One region of the Paenibacillus sp. sgz302190 genome, then DNA from elsewhere that is predicted to be linked to it. Evidence: riboswitches for the same ligand, from Rfam matches in the RefSeq annotation. Region 1 holds a riboswitch; each other region holds the start of a gene.
The links. A riboswitch is a leader RNA that binds a small molecule or an ion and turns the genes downstream of it on or off. The one in region 1 is predicted to bind cyclic di-AMP.

Region 1 (7,632 bases):
CCTGCACCGGGAGAGGTCGCACCGAGCGCAGCTCCCAGCGCGCGGTGTTTCGCTGCACGACGGCGGTCGGTCGACGGGCACGCCCAGCCTCGGCCTTTATTTGCGCGCGGTTACGCCAAGGGGGCCCCTCCCGCTTTCCTCGTGCGCCCAGCCAATGCACGGCCCCGCGCTACTTCGCGCGCGGGCCGCCTCTCTCGCCGCTGCTGCGGCTCTGCTGCCACTCCTTCTGGAGCTTCACGCGCATCGTGCGCAGCTCCTGCTTGACGTTGCAGCCCGCCTCCTTCAGCGTCTCGGCCGACATGCGGCCCGCTTCGCGCAGCCCTTGCCAAGCCTCGCGGCCCGCGTTTTCCAGCTCGCGCAGCGTGTCGCGGGCCTGGGCCCCGTGCAGCCCGCCATGCGGCTGCACATCGTCCGCAGCGGCGGCGCGCAGCCGCTGCAGTTCCTCCGCGAGCGCCAGGACTTCGTCCTGGGAGCTCGCGTACTGCGTGCGGTAGTGCCCGCACGCCGCTTCCAGGCGCAGCTTCTCCTGCAGCGCCGCCCGGGCAAGCTCTTCCTCGCCGGCGCGCATCGCCAGCTCGGCCTGCTCCGCGCGGAGCCGAGCGAGCTCCTCCGCGTTCACAAAGTGCTGACGCAGCTCGAACGTCCGCTGCAAAGTCTCTTCGTAGCGCTGCTCCAGCGCCCGGATCCGCCCGCTTGCTCCCGTCTGCGAGCCGAAGCCCCCTCCTTGCTCATTCATCGAAAAGCGCTCGGCGGTATCGTGCCAAGCCGTTTCAGCCATTTTACCGATTCTGTTCAATACCTTCATTAACCCCACCCCGGCCTATTTAAGTTTACAGATCGAACCGATCCGAATGCGTGCGTCTGCCCAGCAGCCTGAATCCATAGCCGATCAGCACAATCGCCAATGCGAACGCGATGAAGCCCGACAATTTCACGGCCAGGATCAAAGCTCCCGCGGCGGCGATCAGCCAGCCGATCTTCTTCCCGTTGCAAATGCCGACATAGCCGAGCCCAACCATCGAAAGCGGCAGCAGGTACCCCATAAGATGAAGATGAATTCCGATTATATGGGATGCAATGATCAAGCCGACCGCAATAAAAATCAAAGCTAATCCTCTATTGCCTTTCATGGACATGCACGTTCCCGCCTTTCGCTCATTCCTTATGCTACTAGCGTATACAAAAGAGACAAGAAGCAAAACGGACCCGCGACTGTTTTTCGACCTGGACCAAAGTCTAGGTATTTCTCAGACCTTCCACATTTTGGCCGTTGTTTCAGGCAAAATACCAATGTTAAAATAATTGGAGCCGAATCCGGTGTGTTCCAGCATCGGTACGGGGGACGATTTAATTGGGGTGAATATTTGCTGATTGTCGAAGCAGACTAGGGAGAACCTTCTTCCCGAACCCGTCAACTAACCTCGGAGGCTTTAATAAGAAGGAGGAATAGCGAATTGAATACGGCTATAAAAGGACTCGCTGGCCTTGCTGTATCTATTACAGTTCTGGCAGGAGGCTTTCTTTCGCCGCACCATGCCAAAGCGGCCGAAATGGAAGTAAAAGTGCAGGTAGACAATGACCTTGTCGGTTTTCCGGATGCACAACCTTATTTAGACACGAATCATTCCACGCAGGTCCCCATTCGCTTCGTAACCGAAAAACTCGGCTATACGGTCCAATGGGAAAAAAAGGGCAATCAAATTAAAGTAACTTTAAACAACGGCAAACATACGATTGCATTGGCATCAGGCGATCAAAAAGCGGTCATCGACAACACCCCCGTCGACATGGGCACCCATGCCGGGTTTCAGGACGGCAGAGTGTTCGTTCCGCTGCGATTCATTTGCGACGCTTCCAAAATTCCGATTCAATGGGATGCGGACAGCAAAATGGCCATCTTAAGCAAAGACGGAAGCCAATATGCGCCCAAGTTTGAAAGCTTTAAAGCAACCGCTTACTCGGCCGATCCTTCCGAGAACGGCGGCTTCGGCGCCGTCGACTACATGGGAAATCCGCTGGCGCTGGGGACAGTCGCCGTAGATCCGACGGTCATTCCGCTCGGCACCAAGCTTTACATCGAAGGCTACAATTTCGACGGACTGCCGGTAGGCGGCATGTATGCCTATGCAACCGACACAGGCGGTTCCGTAAAAGGCAATCATGTGGACATCTTTATCCCCGGCTCCAAAGAATCGCTGCAGCAATTCGGCATCCAAAACGTGAAAGTGTTCCGCTTGCCCAGTTAATTTCGACAAAGCAGGTCCATGGAGATCCTATTCTCCATGGGCCTGCTTTTTGTATTTGAGCGAATTTGCCTCACAAATATTGCCTCTTTTCCTCCGCATAGGTTCTGTTGGCAGGTCAGACAATAACCTCAGACTGTTTGGAAGCAAGCCTGCTTCAAACTTTAAGGGGGAGACTTATGCCAAAACTCCATCGCATGATGATTGCCGCCGCGCAGCTTGCCGTCGTTTTGAATGTGACGACCGCCGCCATGCCGGTGCCGCAAAGCGAGGTCGTTTGGAATGTGCAGACCGATCAAAAGCTGGTCGCGCTGACGTTTGACGACGGGCCCAATCCGGTGTATACGCCCCAATTGCTGGACGTTCTTAAGCAGTACGACGCGAAAGCGACTTTTTTTGTGCTCGGCAAGCGCGTGCAGATGTATCCGCAAATCGCCATCCGGGAAGTGAACGAAGGGCATGAGATTGCCAATCATACGTACGATCATCATTATTTGAAACATGTCAGCCCGGACAAATTGAAAGAGGAGATCGAACAGACGCAGGAAATTATTTTCGACATTACCGAGCAAATTCCTCACGTGTTCCGTCCGCCCGGCGGCTTTTACGATCAATCGCTGATCGAATTGGCCAAGCAGGACCGGTTCACGGTTGTGATGTGGTCCTGGTACCAGGATACGAAAGACTGGCGGAAGCCGGGCGTCGACAAAATCGTCCGGTCCGTGCTCAATAACATTCACAACGGCGATATTATTTTGTTCCACGACTTGCAGGGAGACTGCTCGCAAACGGTGGAAGCTCTCAAAATCGTGCTGCCCGAGCTTAAAAAGCAGGGCTATCAATTCGTAACGGTCACCGACCTGATTTCGAAAATGAACAAATAAGCAGCGCAAAAAGACGGCCTCACGGTTCATCGTCCGCTGCGCCGCCTTTTTCCGTTATTTAAAAGAAATCCGCCAAATATGTAGTCCGTTCGGGTATCGCCGAGTCCAGCCGCCTAGCCGTCACAGGGCTGCCCTGCAGGCGTTCCGTCTCCGCCAAAAAGACGGCTTTTTGATAACCCATAAACAAAGTGGTCAGCGTTTGTATCGAACAACTGAGCAATTGCTCCTCATTCGGCAGGACGCTCCCGGAGAGCTTCACTACTTCCACAGCGCCGGTTTGTGCATCCGCCCGCACTTGAAACACGCCGTTGTTCCATTCCGCATGCTCGTCAGCGACCCGCAAGTACAGCGCCTCCTTGATTCCGTCCGTCCGGAACGGGTACTGGGCCAGGAACGATTCCACATCGACGATTCTGGCCATGAAGTAAGGAACTCTCTCCTGCTTGAATGCCGGATTAGGCACCAAAAACGGGAGCGCGTCGTTCACGGGGGCTTGGACAAGCACCTTGTCGATCATCGAATCGTGATCCGCTATAAATTTCCACAATCCGCGCCGTGCCTCCTCGTCCAGAAACACAAGCTCATGAATCGTCAGGATTTTGTCCTTAACCTGATAAAATACATAGCCGGTATGCTCATTGCGGGCATTAAGATGGACGGCAACCGTTCCTTTTTTAAACTTGAACCAGCGGTTGTTCCACCATTTCAGGTCCCGCTTCAGCATGCCGTTATAGCGGACCGCGTGCTTTTCATAAATCGGATTCAAAATCTCCGGATCTTTCCCGATGCGCATCACCCTGCTGCCTGCGGCCGCTTGAAAGCGGGGGAGCTTGTCGTGCGTAATTTCGTATTTGCAGTATTCCGAATACATTTCCCAGCCGAATTTGCGGTAAAACTCAAACTTGAACGGATGCAAAAAGGAGAGCGTCTGACCTTTCTCTTTCATCTTTTTCAATATGAGAACGAGCAGCTCGGATACCATGCCGCCCCGCCGGTATTCCGGCCATGTCGCTACACCCGAGATGCCGCCCATTGCAAAGCTGCGCCCGTGCAGCCACGTTTCCAAATCCAGCAAGGTCAGTTTGGCCGCCAAACGCCCGTCCGCGAAATATCCCAGAACGGCGTCCGGATCGGTCAAGTCCATTCGATCCTGAAATTCCTCCGGGGTAAGCTCCAATTGAAAAGCAAATTCGGAAAGCGCGACGCTATCCGCCACTTCTTCCCGCTTTAATGCGCGAATCTCGCCCATGGCGATCACCTCTTCGTTCGATTATTAGCCCGTATCCTTCGGCAATTTCATAGTAACACAAAGAGCGGCAGCATTTCGCGGCTGCGTGAAAATCCGGCTTCGAACGAGACGAAATCCGGAACCGTCGGATCAAGGCCTACGGGACACGTGTCCAATCAACCCATCCGCTCCGCACATACACTATACAAGAAATTTGAAACCTTTACTTTACAATCCGGGAGGGAATAATATGTCGTATTCATATGGCTATGGTGGCTATGGTGGCTATGGTGGCCATGGTTGTGGCTGCGGAGCTCCTGTAGGAGGTTTTATGACTTCGCCGGCAACAATTCTTGTCCTGTTTATCCTGCTTGTCATCATTCTCCGCACATTTCATATTTAATCTGTAAAGAAACAAATCGTATATGCCAATAGAACTATAAATTGGAAGCAGGCAATAACGCGGGCCGTTATGATCTGCTTCTTCTTCCATGTCCGATGTTGACGAAACAACGCGGTTATGATAATCTCATTATGTGAAAACGTTTACCCGTTTTCATTAGCTTTAAGAAATTGGAGATAAACTAATGGCCGATTATACGATTAAAGATGTTGCCCGAATGGCAAACGTATCGATTGCGACCGTTTCCAGAGTGCTGAACGGAACGAAACGCGCGAATCCCGAAACGCGGGAGAAAGTGATGAGAGCCGTCGAATTAACCGGCTTCAGACCCAACGCATTGGCGCGCGGGCTCGTGAACAAGCGGACTCATGTAATCGGCGTGATGCTTCCCGAAGTATCCAACGAAATATTCGCCCAGGTGATCAACGGCCTGGAAAGCATTTTGGATGCCGAAGGCTACAGCATTTTTTTGGCCATCACCAACGGAAACGAAGAAAAAGAATTGAAATATTTTCAATTGTTCGAGGATAAAAAAATTGACGGGATCATCCTTTCAGGCGTGAAGTATTCGTCCAGCCATAAGCAATTTTTCAGCAAAAAGCAAATCCCTGCCGTCGTCATCGGCCAGCAATTTCAGCTTCAAGGCTTGCCTTCCGTGGGCATCGACAATGTCGAGGGCGCTCATAAGGCAACCACGCATTTGCTCGATAACGGGCATACCAAAATCGGATTCATTTCAGCTCCGCTCTATGACCTGGCTGTCGGGGTCGACCGTTTGAAAGGCTTCAAACAGGCCATGAAGGACCGGCACATATCCGTATCCAAACAAAGCATAGTTCACGCCGATTCTTTCAAAATAAGCAGCGGATACGAAGCGGCGAAAGCAATGTTAGCGCATACGTTTAAACCTACCGCGATATTTGCCGCGACAGACAGACTTGCGCTCGGGGCGATGAATTATTTGTATGATCATGGCTGGACAATTCCGCAGGATTGCTCGATTATCGGCTTTGACGACATCGAAATCGCCTCCCTGGTACAACCCAAATTAACTACCGTCCAGGTTAACTATGCGGAATTCGGCACCCAAGCCGCGAATATGCTGCTCGAGATGCTGGAAGACAATACGAAAAACTTGAAAAGCAGCATTATCGTGCCGACAACCCTTGTGATCAGAGACAGCGTGAAAGCCAACGGGGAGCCGTAAAATTTTTTTGGATATTCGGGAAAACCTTTTCCTGAATTATATATGAATAATGTCCCATTATTCGGAAATTTTAAGGAGGTGATCCGGGGCGAAGTTATTGAAGGACATCGTTTTAAAGCAGCAACCGTATATGCATGAACAATTTTATTTTAGGGGGAAAACCGACATGAAAAAATCAGGTCTTGTTATTTCACTGGCAGTAATGCTTGTATTTGCAATGATTGCAACCGCTTGCGGGAAAAGCAGTTCCGGCGGCACAGCTTCTTCGACGCCCGGCGGCAGCGGCGGCTCCGCCGACAAACCGGTTAAAATCACGCTTCTCGAATCGAAAGGCGGCGAAGTTACGAAGCTGCTAGCCGATGCCGGCAAAGAGTTCACAAAAGCGAACCCGAACATTACCGTTGAAGTTATGTCGACCGGAGACGGTCAATCTCCTTACGAGAGAGCCGCTACGCTTTATGCGGCAGGCACGCCTGCGACGCTCGCCATGCTCGATGCCGGCGACATCGTCAAGTTCAAAGACAAAGCCGCCGATCTTTCCGGCGAAAAATGGGTAAGCGATTTGGCGCAGCCTAACCAGATTGACGGCAAAACGTTGGCGTTCCCGTTCTCGGTCGAAGGATACGGCCTTATTTACAACAAAGCCGTGCTTGACAAAGCGGTCGGCGGCACTTTCGACCCGGCTACGATCAACACGACTGCCGCTCTTGAAGAGCTTTTCAAAAAAATTCAAGCGTCCGGCCCTGCTCCATTGACGATCGGCAGCATGGATTGGTCGCTCGGCAACCACTTCTTGGCTCTCGCTTACGCGGCGCAGCCGGACGGCAACGTGGACAAGTTCCTCAGCGGCTTAAAGTCGGGCAGTGTCAAAATAGCCGACAACGCAGCGTACAAAGGGCTAATCGACACCTTCGACGTCATGAAAAAATACAACAAAGGGAAAAACGATCCCCTTTCCGTTACTTACGAGCAAACCGCGGCTTCCGTAGCCAAAGGCGAGGCCGGCATTACGTTTAACGGCAACTGGATGATCAGCGAATTGCAAAAAACGAGCGCGAGCGGCGAATACGGCTTCATTCCGGTGCCGGTGAGCAACAACGCAAGCGACAAAGCAAATTCCGCCATCGCAATCGGCGCGACCAAACAAATTTTTATCGATAAAACGAAAAATACCGAGGAGCAGCAAGCCGCAGCCAAAAAGTTCCTCAACTGGATCGTGTACGATAAGGCAGGCCAGGATTTCCTCGTCAACAAGGCGAGCATCATTCCGGCATTCAAAAACATTACGCTCGAGCCTAAAGATTCTCTTGCCAAATCGATCAAAGCTTACAACAATGCCGGCAAGTCCATTCCTTTTGCAGGCAACTACGTACCTGGCGACCACTGGAAAGTGCTTGGCGCTTCGATGCAAAAATATCTCGTGGGCAAGGATGACCGGGCTGCTCTAGCGGCTGAAATCGAAGATTACTGGAAAAATGTGAAGTAACATTTCATGTCGATGGATGGGACCCATGGTCTTGTCCATCGACTCTCAATTCATATCGAAGCGGAGGAGTACCGCGTGATCTCTGAAAAAAATGCATTCAAGAGAGCGGGCCATCAACTTTTTTTTACCGGCCCGACGCTTTTCGCGTTTTTGGCGGTCGTCGTCGTTCCATTTATATACG
Region 2 (7,632 bases), on a different contig from region 1:
ATCGATCCTGCTCCTGAGTCTGGCCGTACCGGCCCTGTTATCGATTCTGTATCAGGCGCCGTCCGTATTTCTGATGATAGCGGCTTATATGGCGGCTACCGTCTTCACGGCCCCGCAGGCCCCGATCGGCGACGCTTTCGCCGTGTCGGCCGCCCGATCCGCAGGCTCCTCCTACGGCTCGATCCGCAGCTTCCAGAGCGTCGGCAATGCGCTGGGCGGCTATGGAGCCGGCTTTTTTTTATCGTATTACATGCCTAATCAATTGTGGATCCCGTTTATGCTGTTCAGCTGCCTGGGCGTGATGATCGTGCTTGCGCTGCCTGCCCAGAAGGAATACCATGTCAAAAGCCGGCCTTTCATCGACGGGATCGGGGAGCTGTTCGGCAACAAGCGGTTCGTTTTGTTTTTGGGCGCCTGTTTTCTGGTCAATCAGACGTTGACGGCGTTCAATACGTATTTTGTCGTCGTGTTCCAGATGGTAGGCGGTTCGTACGCTCTCTCGGGAGTCGCGCTGATGATCGCCGCATTTTCCAATGTGCCGTCGATGTTCGCCGCCTCTTTCGTTATCAAGCGGCTGGGCAATGAAAAAACGATGCTGCTGGCGACGCTGGCCTATATGGTGCGCTGGATCATCCAGTATATGTTCCCGATTCCAAGCGTGATGGTCGCCGTGCAAGTGCTGCAGGGGCTGTCGTTCGGCCTTTTTTACGTTGCCGCCGTCGAGTACGTCTCGCGGATTGTGCATAAAGAGATGCAGGCCACCGGACAAAGCGTATTCAATATGGTGTTCGTAGGGCTTGCGGGCATCGCGGGCAATATGCTGAACGGCTTTTTGCTGGAAAAGGGCGGCCCTTCCGCCATGAATCTGGTCTGCGCGTTGAGCTCGCTGCTCGGAGCTGTTATGCTGGTATTTGTCGCCTACGGCTTCAAGCGGCAGCAGACCGGTTCGCTGCCAGCGGAAAAGCGGAAAAAGCGTTACATCGCTTTCGATATCGGCGGAACGAGCGTGAAATACGGGATCGTCGACGAAGCCGGCGAGGTGCTGGCGGGCGGATCTTTGGCAACACAGGCGTCGGAAGACAGCGAGGCATTTATTGAAAAGCTGACGAGCGAAGTCCGCCGGTTTCGCGAAAAAGAGGGCCCGATCAGCGGCATCGCCATTAGCACGGCAGGCATTGTCGACGACTCGGGCACGATCGTAGGGGGCATCGAGAACATCCCGTGCCTGAAGGGCGTGAACTTGAAGCGCGAGCTGGAGTTGCGCACGAGACTGGAGACGCAGGTCATCAACGATGTCAACGCGGCTGCGCTGGGCGAGGCCTGGATGGGCGCCGGCAAAGGCGAGCGGACGTTTTTCTGCATCGCGCTCGGAACGGGCATCGGCGGAGCTATCGTCTTGGACTCCAGGCTGTACAAAGGCTCGCACTTCCGCGCTGCGGAAATCGGCTACATGCATATGAGCCGTATGCAGACCGGCAGCTATGAGACGCGGGCTTCCACTTCGGCCTTAGTCAAGAGCGTGCTTGACAGGCAGCTGGAGGAAACGGCGGCGTCCGGCGTCAATGGCCAGTCCATATTCGAACGGGTCAAAAGCGGAGATTCCGCATGGGCCGAGCCTGTCGACAGGTGGATGGACGAGGTAGCCAAAGGCATTGCCGATCTTATCTACGTGCTGGACCCCGGGCTGATTATTGTGGGCGGGGGCGTCTCCGCGCAAAAAACGTTTTTAACCGACCGGATCGCAGCCAAGGTAGACTCTTATTTAACGGCCGATTTTCAGGGGCTGACGCGCATCGTGCCTGCGCTTTGCGGCAATGAGGCCGGCATGCTGGGGGCCGTATCCTTATTTGCAACCCGGAACTGACTGAATGAAGGGAAGATGTGACGGTATGAGCTTAAACATGATGGAAAGCATGACGGCCGAACAGCGTTATCTGGTCGATCACGCCATGGCGGATATGGATCTGCATTACGATGAGGAAATGAAACTGCTGCGGGATAAAGAAAATGAGCAGCTTCATTATACGCGGGGGAGCGCGCACTATGCGATAGGACTGCTGCTCCGGAACTCTCCGGGAGACTTGGCAAGAGCTTGCGAAGTGCTCGCTACGGTGATGGACATGCAGTACGATTGTCCGGATGAAATCTATCACGGCACGTTTCGCACGGCCCCTCAGGTGCCGCACCCTCCGGCCGGCAGCTTTCCCTGGAAATCTTTTGCGCCGGGCTTCGCCTTCTTTTTGGCCGATACGTTCGGGAAAATATCCGACCGGCTCGACGATCCGGCGGCGAGAGAATCGTTTCAAACCGCTGTAGACGATGTGCTGCCGACGGTTTGGACGACCTATGATCCGAACTGGCGGGAATTCATTGCCTGCGCGTTCGCCGTCATCCTGGAAAATTGGGCGGACAGCCTGCCCGCCAAGCTTGTCGCCCGGATGGATTCCTGCATGCGCAAAGCGGTGGAAGCGTCCATCGACCGGCGTTTGTCGGATGCCATCCCGATGAACACCAACATCGAGCTTATGCATATGTTCATCTGCCACTATTTCGGACACCGGTACGGCATCGCGGACTGGATCGGGCATGCCGACCGGGAGGCGGGCAAGTTCATTGAGGCTTTCGCGGAATTCGGGTCATTCGCGGAGTTTAATACAACGACGTATTACGGCGTCGATCTGACCGTGCTGGGGCTTTGGCGGAACTACAGCAAGACGGACTCGTTCCGGCGGATCGGCCGCGAGGTCGAGCAAGGACTGTGGGCGAACATCGCTTTATTTTACAATCCGAATCTGGAAAATTTGTCGGGGCCGTTCTCGCGCGCCTATGAGATGGAAATGAGAGATCACAGCTCGATCGGCGTCTTTCTTTACCTGGCTTTGGGCCAGGGCTACGAGTATCTCGCCGGGATCAATTGCGAATCCGAGCATGACCCGATGATCGCTCTGGTTGGGGTCGACGTGCCGCCGGCCGTTAAACCGGCGCTGGCTGCGTTCCAGGGCCGGCGGCTGGCCCGGAAGCAGTTCAGAGAGCTGTGCGAACGGGATCGCCCCGGCGCTAATTCGAATCTGTGCACGGCGACGGCCTGGATCGAAGACAATCTGATGATCGGCGGGATGACCGGGAGCCGCAACACGAACGGGCAAATGCATCCTGCGACGATGCACTGGCGAACCGGCGATGGAGACAAGTATTATATGAGGCTGATTCGCCGGGAAGCGGGCAAGCATTGGAACACGCATCTGAGAGGCATTGCGTTCGATGCCGAAGCGGGGCAGGACCGGCTCGCGGTTGACGTTCATTTTCAGACGAATGCGGAGATCGAGCTGTTTTTCGAAATTACGGGCAAGCATATTCACGACGCCGACATAGCTCCCGATGTGTGGACAATGCCTGGGCTGACTTGCCGCATAGAGGCCGATGCGCCTGCGCCTGAAATCAACGTTTTTGACAATCGCGTTGAAGTGGTATACCGCTACCGGCCGCAAGTTTCCGGCGCTCATATGAGGTTTGCGCTCCGCGTCGAGCGCGATCCGGCTTAAGGCTGGGAGCAGGCAAAACGCCTGATTTGGCCTTGGGAATTTTTACCGCGACGCAAAATTTGAAATTTGTCCGAATTCTATGCTAGTCTATCAAAGTAAAAAAAAATGCCGAATCTTGGAGCAGCACAAGCTCCGGTACGGGGGACTTCTTCATTTGGGGTGAAAGATCGGTTCGGATGTCCGAACCGGTCAAGGGAATTCCTCTTCCCGAACCCGTCAACTAACCTCGGAGGCTCAGGGAGGCAATCTTTTTGAAACGTCTTGTTTATTCATGCGCTTTTATCGGCGCAGCAGTATCCGGCGCTGCTTTGCTGCCTGCCCAAGCGGAAGCTTCTCAAGCGCTTTCAGTCAAAGTCCAGGTCAACGACGACATCGTGCAGTTTACGGACGCGCAGCCTTTTATCGACAAAAAAGGGAATTTGCAAGTGCCGTTAAGGGCCGTAACCGACAAACTGGGCTATGAAGTGAAATGGGCGAAGCAAGGAGGCGAGGTCGCCGTCTCGGTGTTGACCAAGGATCAGGTCGTTTCACTGAGGACGGACGAGCAGCAAGCGCTTGTGGGCAGCAAGAAAATCAGCCTGGAGAGCAGCCCGGCTTTTATCCAGGGAAGTACATACGTACCGCTTCGTTTTATTACGGAAACGTTCGGTTCCAAGATCGAGTGGAGCGATGCGAATCAGATCGCGATCGTGAATGCGGACGGCAAGCCCCACAAGCCGGCCTGGACGGCGCCGCCGGAACCGCCCGCACCTGCGCCTGCGCCGCCTCAGCCGTCCATGACCGATCTGATCGTGCAGACGGCGAGCAATTACATGGGAGTCCCGTACAAATGGGGCGGAACGACGCCGCGCGGATTTGACTGCTCGGGTCTTGTCGGTTATGTGTTTGAAGCGGAAGGAATCGATCTTCCGAGAACTTCCGCCGAAATGTACAGCGATGCCGGAACGCCGGTATCCGATCTGAAGGTGGGAGATTTGGTCTTTTTTGGCCGCGGTGTTGTCGATCATGTCGGTATTTATTTAGGGAATGATCAATTTATTTCATCCACCTCTTCAAGAGGAGTAGCCGTCGAGAGTTTGTCGAGCAAGTATTGGGGCGCGAGATACGTTGGCGCCAAGAGAATCATATAGAAGCTAGCCTGTCTGAAAAATGAAAGAAACATCTGTTTTGTGCAAGCCACGGAAAACGGATGTTTCTTTTTTGTGTTGAAAAATTGCGATTTATATCGAATTTTTATCGTTTTTCGCCTATAATGAAGAAATGTTCGGAGAAAGAGGAAGCGGGTGAACGGCAATCTCCATGCTGACAGCAGTCTTGAAGCGGTGGTTTTTAAGAAAAAATACAGCGGTTATCATGAACAATAATCATGCTGCGGAAATAAGCGCTGCGATCCCTCCGGAAATTATGGACGTGATCCGTCGTTTTTTTCAGACATACGACAATTTTCAAGGCGCGCGGAACCTCCAAACGGATACTTTTATTAGAGAAGTGTATTATGCCACGAAGCAGGACCCGGCCGATCAAAGCACGGTGGACGAAATGGAAGTCTATCTGCACTATAAAAACTTGCAGCGCCTGCGTTTGAAGCACTACGAGATCGATGAATTTCTCATGTTGAACAGCGGCGTCTGCCTAGTCGGCGTTACCCGGGAATTCAGCGGCAGCGTCCGGAACCGGGTGCTCTATTTTTTGAATAAGGAAGACGGCGCCTGGCGCTTTCATCATATTGCAAGATCTCATCACGGCACGATTATCGACAAGTTCCAGGTCAAGGAGCAGACGGGCTTCGTCGTTAGCAATGAAAAGGCCGCCATGCTTTTTCTGGCTCACAGCGGCACTTCCGACGCAATCGGCTACATGACAGGCGATTACGTCCATGTGGAAGGGTATCTGGAGGTCGAGCAGCAAGTCGGCGGCCAGTTTTATTACAGAATCGTGCGCATGAACAGGATTCACTGATAAGAGCGGCGGTTATGGAAAAGTAAGGGAAGCGCGGTACAGCGCGGCGTCCCAGGCGACCTGCCCGCCGAGCGACTCCATGACGGTGCGAAGCGGCATATAGATGTGGCCGTCCACGATGGCGGGAGCGGCGGGCAGAACTACCCGCTTGTCGTTCCACAGCATGACGGGATCGTCCGGATGCAGGAGCAGGCGGTTGGCTCCGTACTGAACCGTTAGCGTGCGCGTGTTCCCGTTCCAGTCAAACTTCGCCCCGATCCTCTCCAAAATGCCGCGAAACGGCACCATGCTCGTCTCCTGGAGCAAATATCCCCTGAACTCGTTCACGAATTGCCCGTTCACTTCAACTTGAATTTGCGGATACCGGAGCCTTTCCACCACAAGTGCATTGCTGAGCAGGCGCCCGGGTGCGGTGAGCGTGACGCCATCCGCATACAGGGCGGAGCTCGCGCCTCCATCGAGGTTCATGGCATCCGTCAAGCCCATGTCCTGAAGCACATGCGCCATGTCGTCGATCGTCGCCGAAGACATCGTGCCCATCACCAGACGGCGTGATTCGTCAACGCCGATAAAGCTGCGCACATTCGACTGTGTCGTAATTCGCGGATCGGTGAAGCCGTCTCTCTCGTAATCGATATCGACGGCGCCGCCGGCGAGCAGGCGCGGACCGGCGCCTACGGCTGCGTCCACCCGGGGCAGCGCGGGAGTGGTTCCCGAGCCGCCGTCCAGCGTTGACGTTAGGCGTATGGCGTCTCCCACATGGATGTTCGGCAGGACATGGGCCAGATTGTTGGCGCTGCGGCCGACAAGGCACACTTGTCCGTCTTCAGGGATGGCGGCCCCGTCTTCGGTGATCGCAGTGATAACACCTGCTTGAACGACGATTTTGGTCGAATTCGGAAAATCGATCCGTTCCCCGAAAGCTCTCGTGTACCAGATGATTTGATCGTCTACGGAATCTCCGTAATATTTGTTCACTCCCCAGGCGGTGAACTTGTAGGCGCTGCCGCCATGGGCAACGCTTATTTGGTGTCCGGTTCCGAAGTACCCCACGCTTACCGTCTTGTCGGCGAGGACGAGCAAGGACGGGTTGGTGCCGGAGTGCACGACATCGCCTGAATCGATGAGCAGCCCGTTCGGATAGCGAATCGTGTCGTCCTCTTCATAAGCGTCGAAAAACGTGCCATTGATGCCTGCCGCCGCATGATTGCGCTCCATCATGGAGCTGAAAGATTCGACATGCCCGATGCCGTCGGCGGCCGTAACGGGCTTGACCCGCAGAGTGGGGTCCGTAAGATCGATCGAAACCCACTTGGCTGTAAAAGTTTTGCCGTTGTACGCGAGCGTCTTGCTCCCGGATTGAACGGAGTCATCCGCGGAAGCGGCCCCTGCCGGATAGCAGGCTGCGGACAGGAGCAGACAGCCGAGCAGCCCTATTTTCACGGTGAGTGAGCAGTGCTTGATAGTCATAGTCATTTGGAAGAGTTCGTCCTTTCTTAGGCAGGGATAACTGGGGGGTCTGGCGAGCGGAAGTTGCTTTTGTACATACCCAATGAATAATGACAGTATATACTGCCGCTCATGCTGCATCAACACTATCATTTTGCATATACCTTCTACACAGTTCATCGGATAGACTCTTAGGAAGCATGCCTTCCGGCATACCTTGGCGATTTATTTCCAGCGAGCATTCGTTCACCTCTTTGTGAAAAAAATTCAAAATGGCCCAACCCCTTTCCGCGAAAGGGGTTGGGCCATTTTGCCAACAAGCGTCCGACAAAAATGTTAGATTATTCACAGAATTACTTTGCATATTAAGGTAATATATGGAACGATAGGGACGAAATATTACAAAATATAGCATATGGGTAATGAATAATGATGTCACAAAGGCTATATTACGTTTATCAACAACAGCCAATACAGGATGAGTAAAGGAAACGGAGGTGAGGGCCATGGCAGGCTTTGAACAGATCCGGGTCAAAACCGCGTATCCGATCCTTCGGCTCGAGGATGTGCAAATCGAGTGGAAGCCGGGGGAGCATGGACGGCTGATCGTGCGTGGAATCGTAGATGAGGCTGTCAACGTAAACGCAGCGCAGCAAGCATCGGCAAGCGATGAGATCCATGT
Region 3 (7,632 bases), on a different contig from region 1:
GGGGCACAGCGAGGTGATCGTGTTCGGAAAAGAAGCGGCGGAGAAAGGAATCCGCCCCTATCTTGATTTTTTTCTCAGATATTTGCAGTTCCGGGAACACGCTTATGTGTATGTTACACCGGGAACAGCCATTTCCGTGCTGGATCTTCAGCCGCTTCTTGAGCGCAGCACGTCGGAGGAGCTTCGGGAGATGGGCAATATGAAGCTCGGCATGCTTGTTACGCTGAAGCGGCTGACGCAGATGGTGGAAGGGGACAGCCAATCCGCCGTGCTGACGATTGTCGATCCGATCTCATGGAAGCAGGTGAACAGACCGATGCAGATGACGACCGCCATCAACGGGGTGGCGGTGTTCGGCAAGGACAAGCTGGCGAGCATGCTGGGCAAGACGGATACGATCGGGCTGCTGCTTCTCCGCAACGAGCTGGAGACGATGAACTTTTCCTTCGATTTGCAAGGTGTGGAAGGAGTGGTGGCGGTTCATCTGATCCAAGCGAACTCGCGCATCACTCCAAAAATAACTCCCGCCGGAGAGTGGCGGATGAACGTCGATATTCAGATATCCGGGGACTTGATTCTGAACACGACGAATACGAACAACATGAGTATCGAGTTCATCCGGAAAGCGAAGGAGGCGTGGAAAGCGCAGCTCGCGGAAACTGTCGAGTCCACGCTGGCGAACGCTCAAAAAAAGCTGCAAATCGATGCGTTCGGTTTCGCCGATCTATTCCGGAACCATTATCCGCGGGAATGGGCAAAGAACAAGCAGGAGTGGGCTGAAATGTTCAGGGAGCTGCCGGTAGACGTCAGCATTCGGACCGAAATTACGCGAGTCGGCAAATCGGACTTGCCTCAAGGAATGCCCGCCGATAAAATCCGCAAGAAATAAGGAGGGACGCTTCTGAAAAGCCTTGCAGTAGCCGGTATCGTATGCGTAGCTCTGATTGTCTATTTCGGCTTGTCTTCGGGTGCGCCGGGTATCGGCGTGAAGGAGAAGGCGGTGGCCGGAGGTATTACTTTGGCCGCCTGCCTATTATCCATTATTCTTTTGTTCAAACCGGACCTGCCGGGGCCAAGCGCCTGGATTATGCCATTGTTCAAACCACTGGCCAATCTGCTTGGGTTAGATTGACCGAAGCGACACCTGCCCCGGTGGTGCATGAACGGTTAACGATGCAAGCGGAAAGGAACCGTAGCGATAACGATATCTTTTTGCGTGTACAGATAAGCCCGAATGAGCAGGCTCGTTTGGTTATGCAGCAGATTTTGCCACCAATGTTTTGTAATAAATTGCGGAATCAGGATGGTGATATGATCCGTCTCCGCCGTTTTCCACTCCACGGTTTCGATAAATTTGATCAGAGGCTTCACGACGCTCCGGTAGCGGGAACGCAGCACGATAAGTCGGACTCCGGGATTCCACTCTTCCCATTTTTCTTCCATTTTGTGAATTTCATCGTCGTCAAAGCCGACGTAGACGGCAACGACATTATCGGTTAACGATTTGGCGTAGCTGATGGAATTGAGTACGACCCGGGTAATGCCGGCAACGGGAATGACGATGGTGCTTCCCTTGATTTCCGGCTTATCCTTTTCCAGATTTACGCGCAATTCATTAGCGATGTTCATGTAGTGGCTGTGAATGCGGAAGAACAGGAAAATGACGATCGGAAGGAAGATGAAAACCATCCAAACCTGGCTGAATTTGGTGAAAATAAAGATCAGGGTAATCGTGAGCGTAGTGATCATCCCGATCGTATTGATGATGAACTTGACGATCCATGCGGCAGGCTTCAATTTGATCCAGCGAACCATCATGCCGAACTGGGATAAGGTGAACGGAATGAACACCCCGACTGCATAAAGCGGGATCAGGTTTTCCGTATTCCCGTGAAAGAGAATGACCAGCAAAGCGGACAGTACGCCCAGCATAATGATCCCGTTGGAGAAGCCGAGACGGTCTCCGCGGACTTTGAACATGTGCGGCATGAACTTATCTTTGGCGAGCATGAAGGCCAGCAGCGGGAAAGCCGAGTAAGCCGTATTCGCCGCCAGGAAGAGAATGAGCGCTGTCACGCCCTGAATGCAGTAGTACAGCACCCCGCGTCCGAACGTGGCTTCGGCGATTTTCGAAACGACCGTTTCTTCCGGAGACGGCTTGATGCCGTACCAGTAGGCAAGCAGGCTGATGCCGATGAACATGCTGCCCAGAATGGCGCCCATGGCGATCAATGTTTTGGCCGCATTTTTCTCCGCAGGAGCTTTGAAGTTCGGTATCGCGTTGGACACGGCCTCTACCCCGGTCAGCGCGGAGCAGCCGGAACTGAAAGCTTTGAGCAGCAGAAATAAGCTCACATTGCTCACAACGCTTCCGATCTCGGGAACCTCCGCATGAATGCCGCCCGTGAGGTACTTGAACAGACCCGATACGATCAGAAGAAAAATGGCGGCGACAAACAAATAGACCGGCAGTGCGAGAACCGATGCGGATTCGGCAATGCCTCTTAAATTCATGATCGTAAGAAATAAAATCATGACCAAAGAAATCAGCACGCGATGATCGTGCAGTGCCGGAAAAGCGGACGTAATCGCATCCGTGCCCGCGGACGAGCTGACGGCTACCGTCAAAATGTAATCGACCAGCAGCGACCCGCCTGCGACCAGCCCTGTGCCTACGCCAAGATTATCCTTGGCTACGATGTACGCGCCCCCGCCCGACGGATAGGCGTATATGGTCTGCCTGTAGGACAGGACCAGAATGGTCAGCAGCCCCAATACGGCTATGGATATCGGGATGGAGTACCAAACGGCGGCAAAGCCGAGGGTCATCAAAACGAGCAAAATTTGCTCGGTGCCGTAAGCGACGGAAGACAGCGCATCCGATGACAGGACGGCAAGCGCTTTGATTTTCGTCAGCTTCTCGTCCTCGATTTCGTGGGATTTCATCGGTCTCCCGATCAGCATTCTTTTTAATCTGTTTACCATAATTACCCTCCACCGGCGCTTTCCTGTATGTTCCCCTGAATTAAGTAGTTTCACTTGTCCGCGACTGCCGCAGGGCTATTTTTGGCAGCAAAAAACCACAGGGTTTGACCCTGTGGCTCACGAAATAAGCAGCACGGATTCATCCCTCTCCCATAGTACGCTTACGAAGTTAGCTGTCGGATTCGGACTCTGAGAGTAGCCCTACACGCACGGATGCCGTCCGTACGCGATTCACCCCAAAGGCAATGAATGCCTCATTGGTTCCCCCGTTTTCCTTAGGAAATTCAGCGATAAAGGATTCATATGATTGTACTAAATGAACTACGTTTTGAATAATACGCCTGAAAGGAACTTAAGTAAAGGTTGGAAGTTGGCTTTAAATACCCGGCAGCATATCACAAAACCCAAAGATAGCGTTTACATAAATGCGAATCTTACATTTTCGCACTCAAGATAGCATTTTCATTCGTTTTCGTGAAAATTGAAAAAAGATGCGGTCCGGAATATTTCCCGGACCGCATCGGGTTGTTGAAAAAAAACCTGCGTCATGAGGTGATAGCCCCAATCTGCCTGGCTGCATCAAGAAAACCTGCAAAAATACATGAATTTGCGTCCCTGATCGCTGCCTATGAAGAATTCCTGCAAAAGTGCAGGCTTTTCAGCGGGGACACGGGCTCAGGTTCACTTTCAGCGAAAATTCCTGCACTTTTGCAGGCTTTTCGCCCAAATAAGCCAATTTCGCAGAAAAAACCTGCACTTTCGCAGGCTTTTCCCCTATCAAGCGGCTGCCCGCCCAGGAAAAGCGACTGTTCCCCCAAAAATAGCGCCCCGCACAAACGCACCGAGAGCAGCAACAGTGCCCGCGCAAACGCACCGAGAGCAGCAACAGCGCCCGCACAAACGTACCGAGAGCAGCAACAGCGCCCGCACAAACGTACCGAGAGCAGTAATAGCGCCCCGCCCAAACGCACCGAGAGCAGCAACAGCGCCCCACACAAACGCACCGCGCGCAGCTCCCAGCGCGCGGTGTTGCGCTGCATGACGGCGGTCGGTCGGCCATGTGTCGCGACTCGATCAACGCGCTGAGGCGGCTCGGGGACGGCTCCTACAGGACCGGCTGCTTGCCCCACTCGATCCAGTTGTCGCGGGTCGGTCCGTAGATGTCCGGCACGGACAGTCCGGCCTGCCGCATCAGTACGATCATCTGGCCGCGATGATGGATTTCGTGCGAAATAAAGACGCGCAGCGTCAGGCCGTTCGGCCACTGTTCGCCATACATGTCGGTGGACTCGTGGAGCTTGGCGTCCGTCCACTGCGACTGCACGGCATCCAGCATCGCTTGCGAAGCGGCGCGGTAAGTATCGGCAATCTTCGCGGCGGAAGCGGGGGCTTTTTCTTCGCCTTCGGGAGCCTGGAACTGCAGGCCTGTCCGCGAAAGCATCTCGTGGATCGTCGTGGCGATATGCCAGCCGATCTGTCCCAGCGGACGGAAGTTCGACTCGCTTCCCTGGCTCAGAGATGCGTCGGTGAGTGCGTCCAGCACGCGCTGTGTGGTTTTGGTTTCGTTGCTCCATTCGGCTGCAAACGCTTGAATCGATGTAATCATGGGGGAGAAGCCTCCTTGTTATGCGTAATAGCCTTAGTATAAAGGAGCCTCCCTGACAACAGGTTGTCAGTGTTTTTTAGGAATAGAGCGCGGCGACTTGCTGCGCTTTTTCTTTGACGATGCCGGCGATGTGCGCGGGCTCCAGAATGCGCAGGCTGGGGCCGTAGCTGAGCAGCATGCCGTACAGCCAGGGCTCGTCAGGCTGGACCGCGGTGACGAGCAGCGTGCCGTCAGGCTGAGCCGTAATTTGCTCGGGATGGAAGTAGTCTTCCACCTGAGCGCGGACATTCGGCTGCATGTGCAGGAGGAGTTTGACGTAGGACGCCTCGGGCCTTTTGCCTATCTTATAGGACAGCGTCTCCAGCGTCTCGGGCCTGCGCACGAACGTCTCGGGAAGCATGGCGATGTCCTTCATGCGCGATAAGCGGAAGACGCGGTAATCGCCCCGCAGCAGGCAGTAGGCGTGCAAATACCAGCCGAAGCCTTTGATGACGATGCCCATAGGCTCGACGGTGCGCTCGGAAAGCTCGCTTTGGGATGTCGTGTATTGAAAGCGGATAAGCTTCGTTTGGCGTATTGCGTGGCGCAGCGACTGCAGCTTCTCTTTTTCGGCGCTGCTTCTGTGCCACGGATTCATATCGATGACGAGGTGATTGTGCAGCTCGGACACCGTCTTTTGCTCGGACTTGGCGACCAGCGCGCCTACTTTGTCCAGCAGGCCTCCGATTTCTTGCTCGCCGATGCTGGAGCGGATGCCTTTGAGCCCGGTAATAATCGATTGCAGCTCCTCAAGCGTGAGAAACTGCCGCTCCAGCCGGTACTGGTCCATAATTTCATAGCCGCCGTTTGCGCCGGCATAAGAGGCGATCGGAATGCCCGCCTGATTGATCGTTTCCACATCGCGGTATACGGTTCTCAGCGATACCTCAAAGCGCTCCGACAGCTCTTTGGCGCAGATTCGTTTACGGTTCAGCAGCAGCATCGTTATTGCAAGCAGACGATCAAGCTTCAATGGTCGCACCTCATCCATAAAATTTTAGTTCTCAATCAATTCGATTCGGGGATGGGCGAATCCTTTTGGAAATTAGATTTGCAAAGCCCATCCTTATTCCGAATAGTTGATGGAAAAATTAGAAAAAATAAGACCGCTACGAATTCAAAAGGAAAAGAGTGGAGCGCATTGTTCAGAAAAATAGCGAAAACCGCCCTGCATGCAGCGGCGGTCGGAGTGTTATTAAGCGGCTTAGCCTTGCAGGGGATAAACGCGGCAGCGGCGGAAGAGCGCCGGGAGCCGTCAACCCCGGGGCCGGGAGCGGGGGCGGGGGCGGAACAAGGCCTGCTGCTGCAGACGAGAGAAATCGATGTGACCGGCGACGGCAAGCCGGAGTTGGTGGCGCTGGGCGGAACGAAGGCGGACGCTGCGGGCTCGTATTTTTCCAGGCTGTTCGTTGTCGTAACCGGCGGCCAAGGCCGGAATCAGGTGGTGATTCCGCTGCAGGGAGGCCACAACCCGAACATGCGGTTCTGCGATTTCAACGGCGACAAGCTGCCCGAAATTTATGTCTCCGCAGAAACCGGCGGCAGCGGCGGAGCGTCCCGTTCCCACATCTATTCGCTGCAAAATAATGTGCCCACAGCCCTGCCGGTCCCTGAGCCGCTTCGCGTGACGGCGAAGTTCAAGCATAACTACGTGGTAAAGCTGAAAATCGAAGAAACGGGCAAATCTTTCAAAATCGACCTCAAGGAGAAAAAGCAGGATTACGATCAGTCCGGCGTATACAAAAACGGCATGCTTGTCAAACCGTTTCTCGTTAGCGTTAATCCGTACAGCGACTTGCAGACGATGGATGCCGATCAGGACGGCGTATGCGAACTGAAAGGCGTTCAAAGAATCGCAGGCATGGCTGACGCCGATACGCTAGGTTATGCATTGTCGATCTGGAAGTGGAAGGAAGGCAAGTGGGCGCTCGTTTCTTCGAAGGTGAAGAAATCGCTGTAGCGCTTATACCCAGTTGCCCTTACGGAACAGGGGTTCGCGGGTTCCATCCTCCGTAATGCCGTCGATATCCATTTCGGCCGAGCCGATCATGAAGTCTATGTGGATCAAGCTTTTGTTATAGCCGTGCTCGGCCAGCTCTTCGGCGCTCATCGCCGATCCGCCCTCGATCGTGAACGGGTAGGAATTGCCCAGCGCGACGTGGCAGGACGCGTTCTCATCGAATAGCGTATTGTAAAAAATAATGCCGGAGCGGGAGATCGGCGAATTATGCGGCACCAAAGCGACTTCGCCCAGGTACCGGGCTCCTTCGTCTATGTCCAGTATCTTGTTCAGCACTTCCTGGCCTTTCTCCGCCGTCGCCTTGACAACTTTGCCGTTCTCGAACGTCAAAGTAAATCCGTCGATCAGCGAGCCCTGATAGCTCAGCGGCAGCGTGCTGCGCACGGTTCCGTTCGTGCCGTCCCGGCGTGGCATCGTAAACACTTCCTCCGTCGGCATGTTCGGGACGAACGGAATGCCGCTTTCGGTGTCGCTGCCTGCGGCAACCCACACATGCTTGGAAGCGAGCTCGATGTAGAGGTCCGTTCCCGGCGCCTGCAGGTGCAGCTGCTTGAATCGCTTCGCATTCAGCATTTGCTGCTTGCCGGTCAGCACGGCCAAATGCCGCTTCCATGCCTCCACAGGATCGGCAGTATTGACGCGGGTGAGCGTGAAAATCTGCTCCCACAGCTTCTCGATCCGCTCGGCTTCGCCAAGTCCGGGGAATACCTTGGCCGACCACTCCGGCGTCGGGAAGGAAACGAGCAGCCAGTTCACCTGGTTGTTGCGCAGGTACTTCAGGAAGCCTTCCCGGGCTGCGGCGGCCGTTTTGGTGGACGTAGCGATGCGGTCCGGGGCGATATCCGCGAGCAAGTCCGAATTGGGCGCGTAGATCTGGAGGAAGGCTGCGCCGCCTTTGGCCAGTTCTTCCAGCCCGTTCGCTCTCCACATCGGGTATTCCAGCAGGGATGACTCGGGCGCGTGCTTCAGGCGGATCGCCTTC

Region 2: another riboswitch for cyclic di-AMP. It lies ahead of AC6RNO_RS34760 (NlpC/P60 family protein); the one in region 1 lies ahead of AC6RNO_RS31495 (stalk domain-containing protein).
Region 3: another riboswitch for cyclic di-AMP. It lies ahead of kimA (potassium transporter KimA); the one in region 1 lies ahead of AC6RNO_RS31495 (stalk domain-containing protein).

What each region holds. Positions count from the first base shown of each region.
Region 1 covers NZ_JBZYAO010000044.1:40,404-48,035, forward strand. The annotation lists gene AC6RNO_RS31485 (PspA/IM30 family protein) at 170-805, opposite strand; gene AC6RNO_RS31490 (LiaF transmembrane domain-containing protein) at 831-1,136, opposite strand; cyclic di-AMP (ydaO/yuaA leader) riboswitch at 1,297-1,445, shown strand; gene AC6RNO_RS31495 (stalk domain-containing protein) at 1,455-2,246, shown strand; gene AC6RNO_RS31500 (polysaccharide deacetylase family protein) at 2,423-3,127, shown strand; gene AC6RNO_RS31505 (GNAT family N-acetyltransferase) at 3,186-4,376, opposite strand; gene AC6RNO_RS31510 (sporulation protein YjcZ) at 4,606-4,758, shown strand; gene AC6RNO_RS31515 (substrate-binding domain-containing protein) at 4,943-5,965, shown strand; gene AC6RNO_RS31520 (ABC transporter substrate-binding protein) at 6,132-7,451, shown strand; gene AC6RNO_RS31525 (carbohydrate ABC transporter permease) at 7,527-7,632, shown strand, end outside.
Region 2 covers NZ_JBZYAO010000060.1:1,969-9,600, reverse strand. The annotation lists gene AC6RNO_RS34770 (ROK family protein) at 1-1,864, shown strand, start outside; gene AC6RNO_RS34765 (DUF8769 domain-containing protein) at 1,890-3,542, shown strand; cyclic di-AMP (ydaO/yuaA leader) riboswitch at 3,639-3,789, shown strand; gene AC6RNO_RS34760 (NlpC/P60 family protein) at 3,794-4,672, shown strand; gene AC6RNO_RS34755 (hypothetical protein) at 4,842-5,501, shown strand; gene AC6RNO_RS34750 (phosphodiester glycosidase family protein) at 5,514-6,977, opposite strand.
Region 3 covers NZ_JBZYAO010000002.1:345,781-353,412, forward strand. The annotation lists gene AC6RNO_RS05030 (Ger(x)C family spore germination protein) at 1-889, shown strand, start outside; gene kimA (potassium transporter KimA) at 1,168-2,985, opposite strand; cyclic di-AMP (ydaO/yuaA leader) riboswitch at 3,128-3,285, opposite strand; gene AC6RNO_RS05040 (DinB family protein) at 4,091-4,591, opposite strand; gene AC6RNO_RS05045 (helix-turn-helix transcriptional regulator) at 4,668-5,603, opposite strand; gene AC6RNO_RS05050 (YybI family spore inner coat protein) at 5,772-6,590, shown strand; gene AC6RNO_RS05055 (aminopeptidase) at 6,594-7,632, opposite strand, start outside.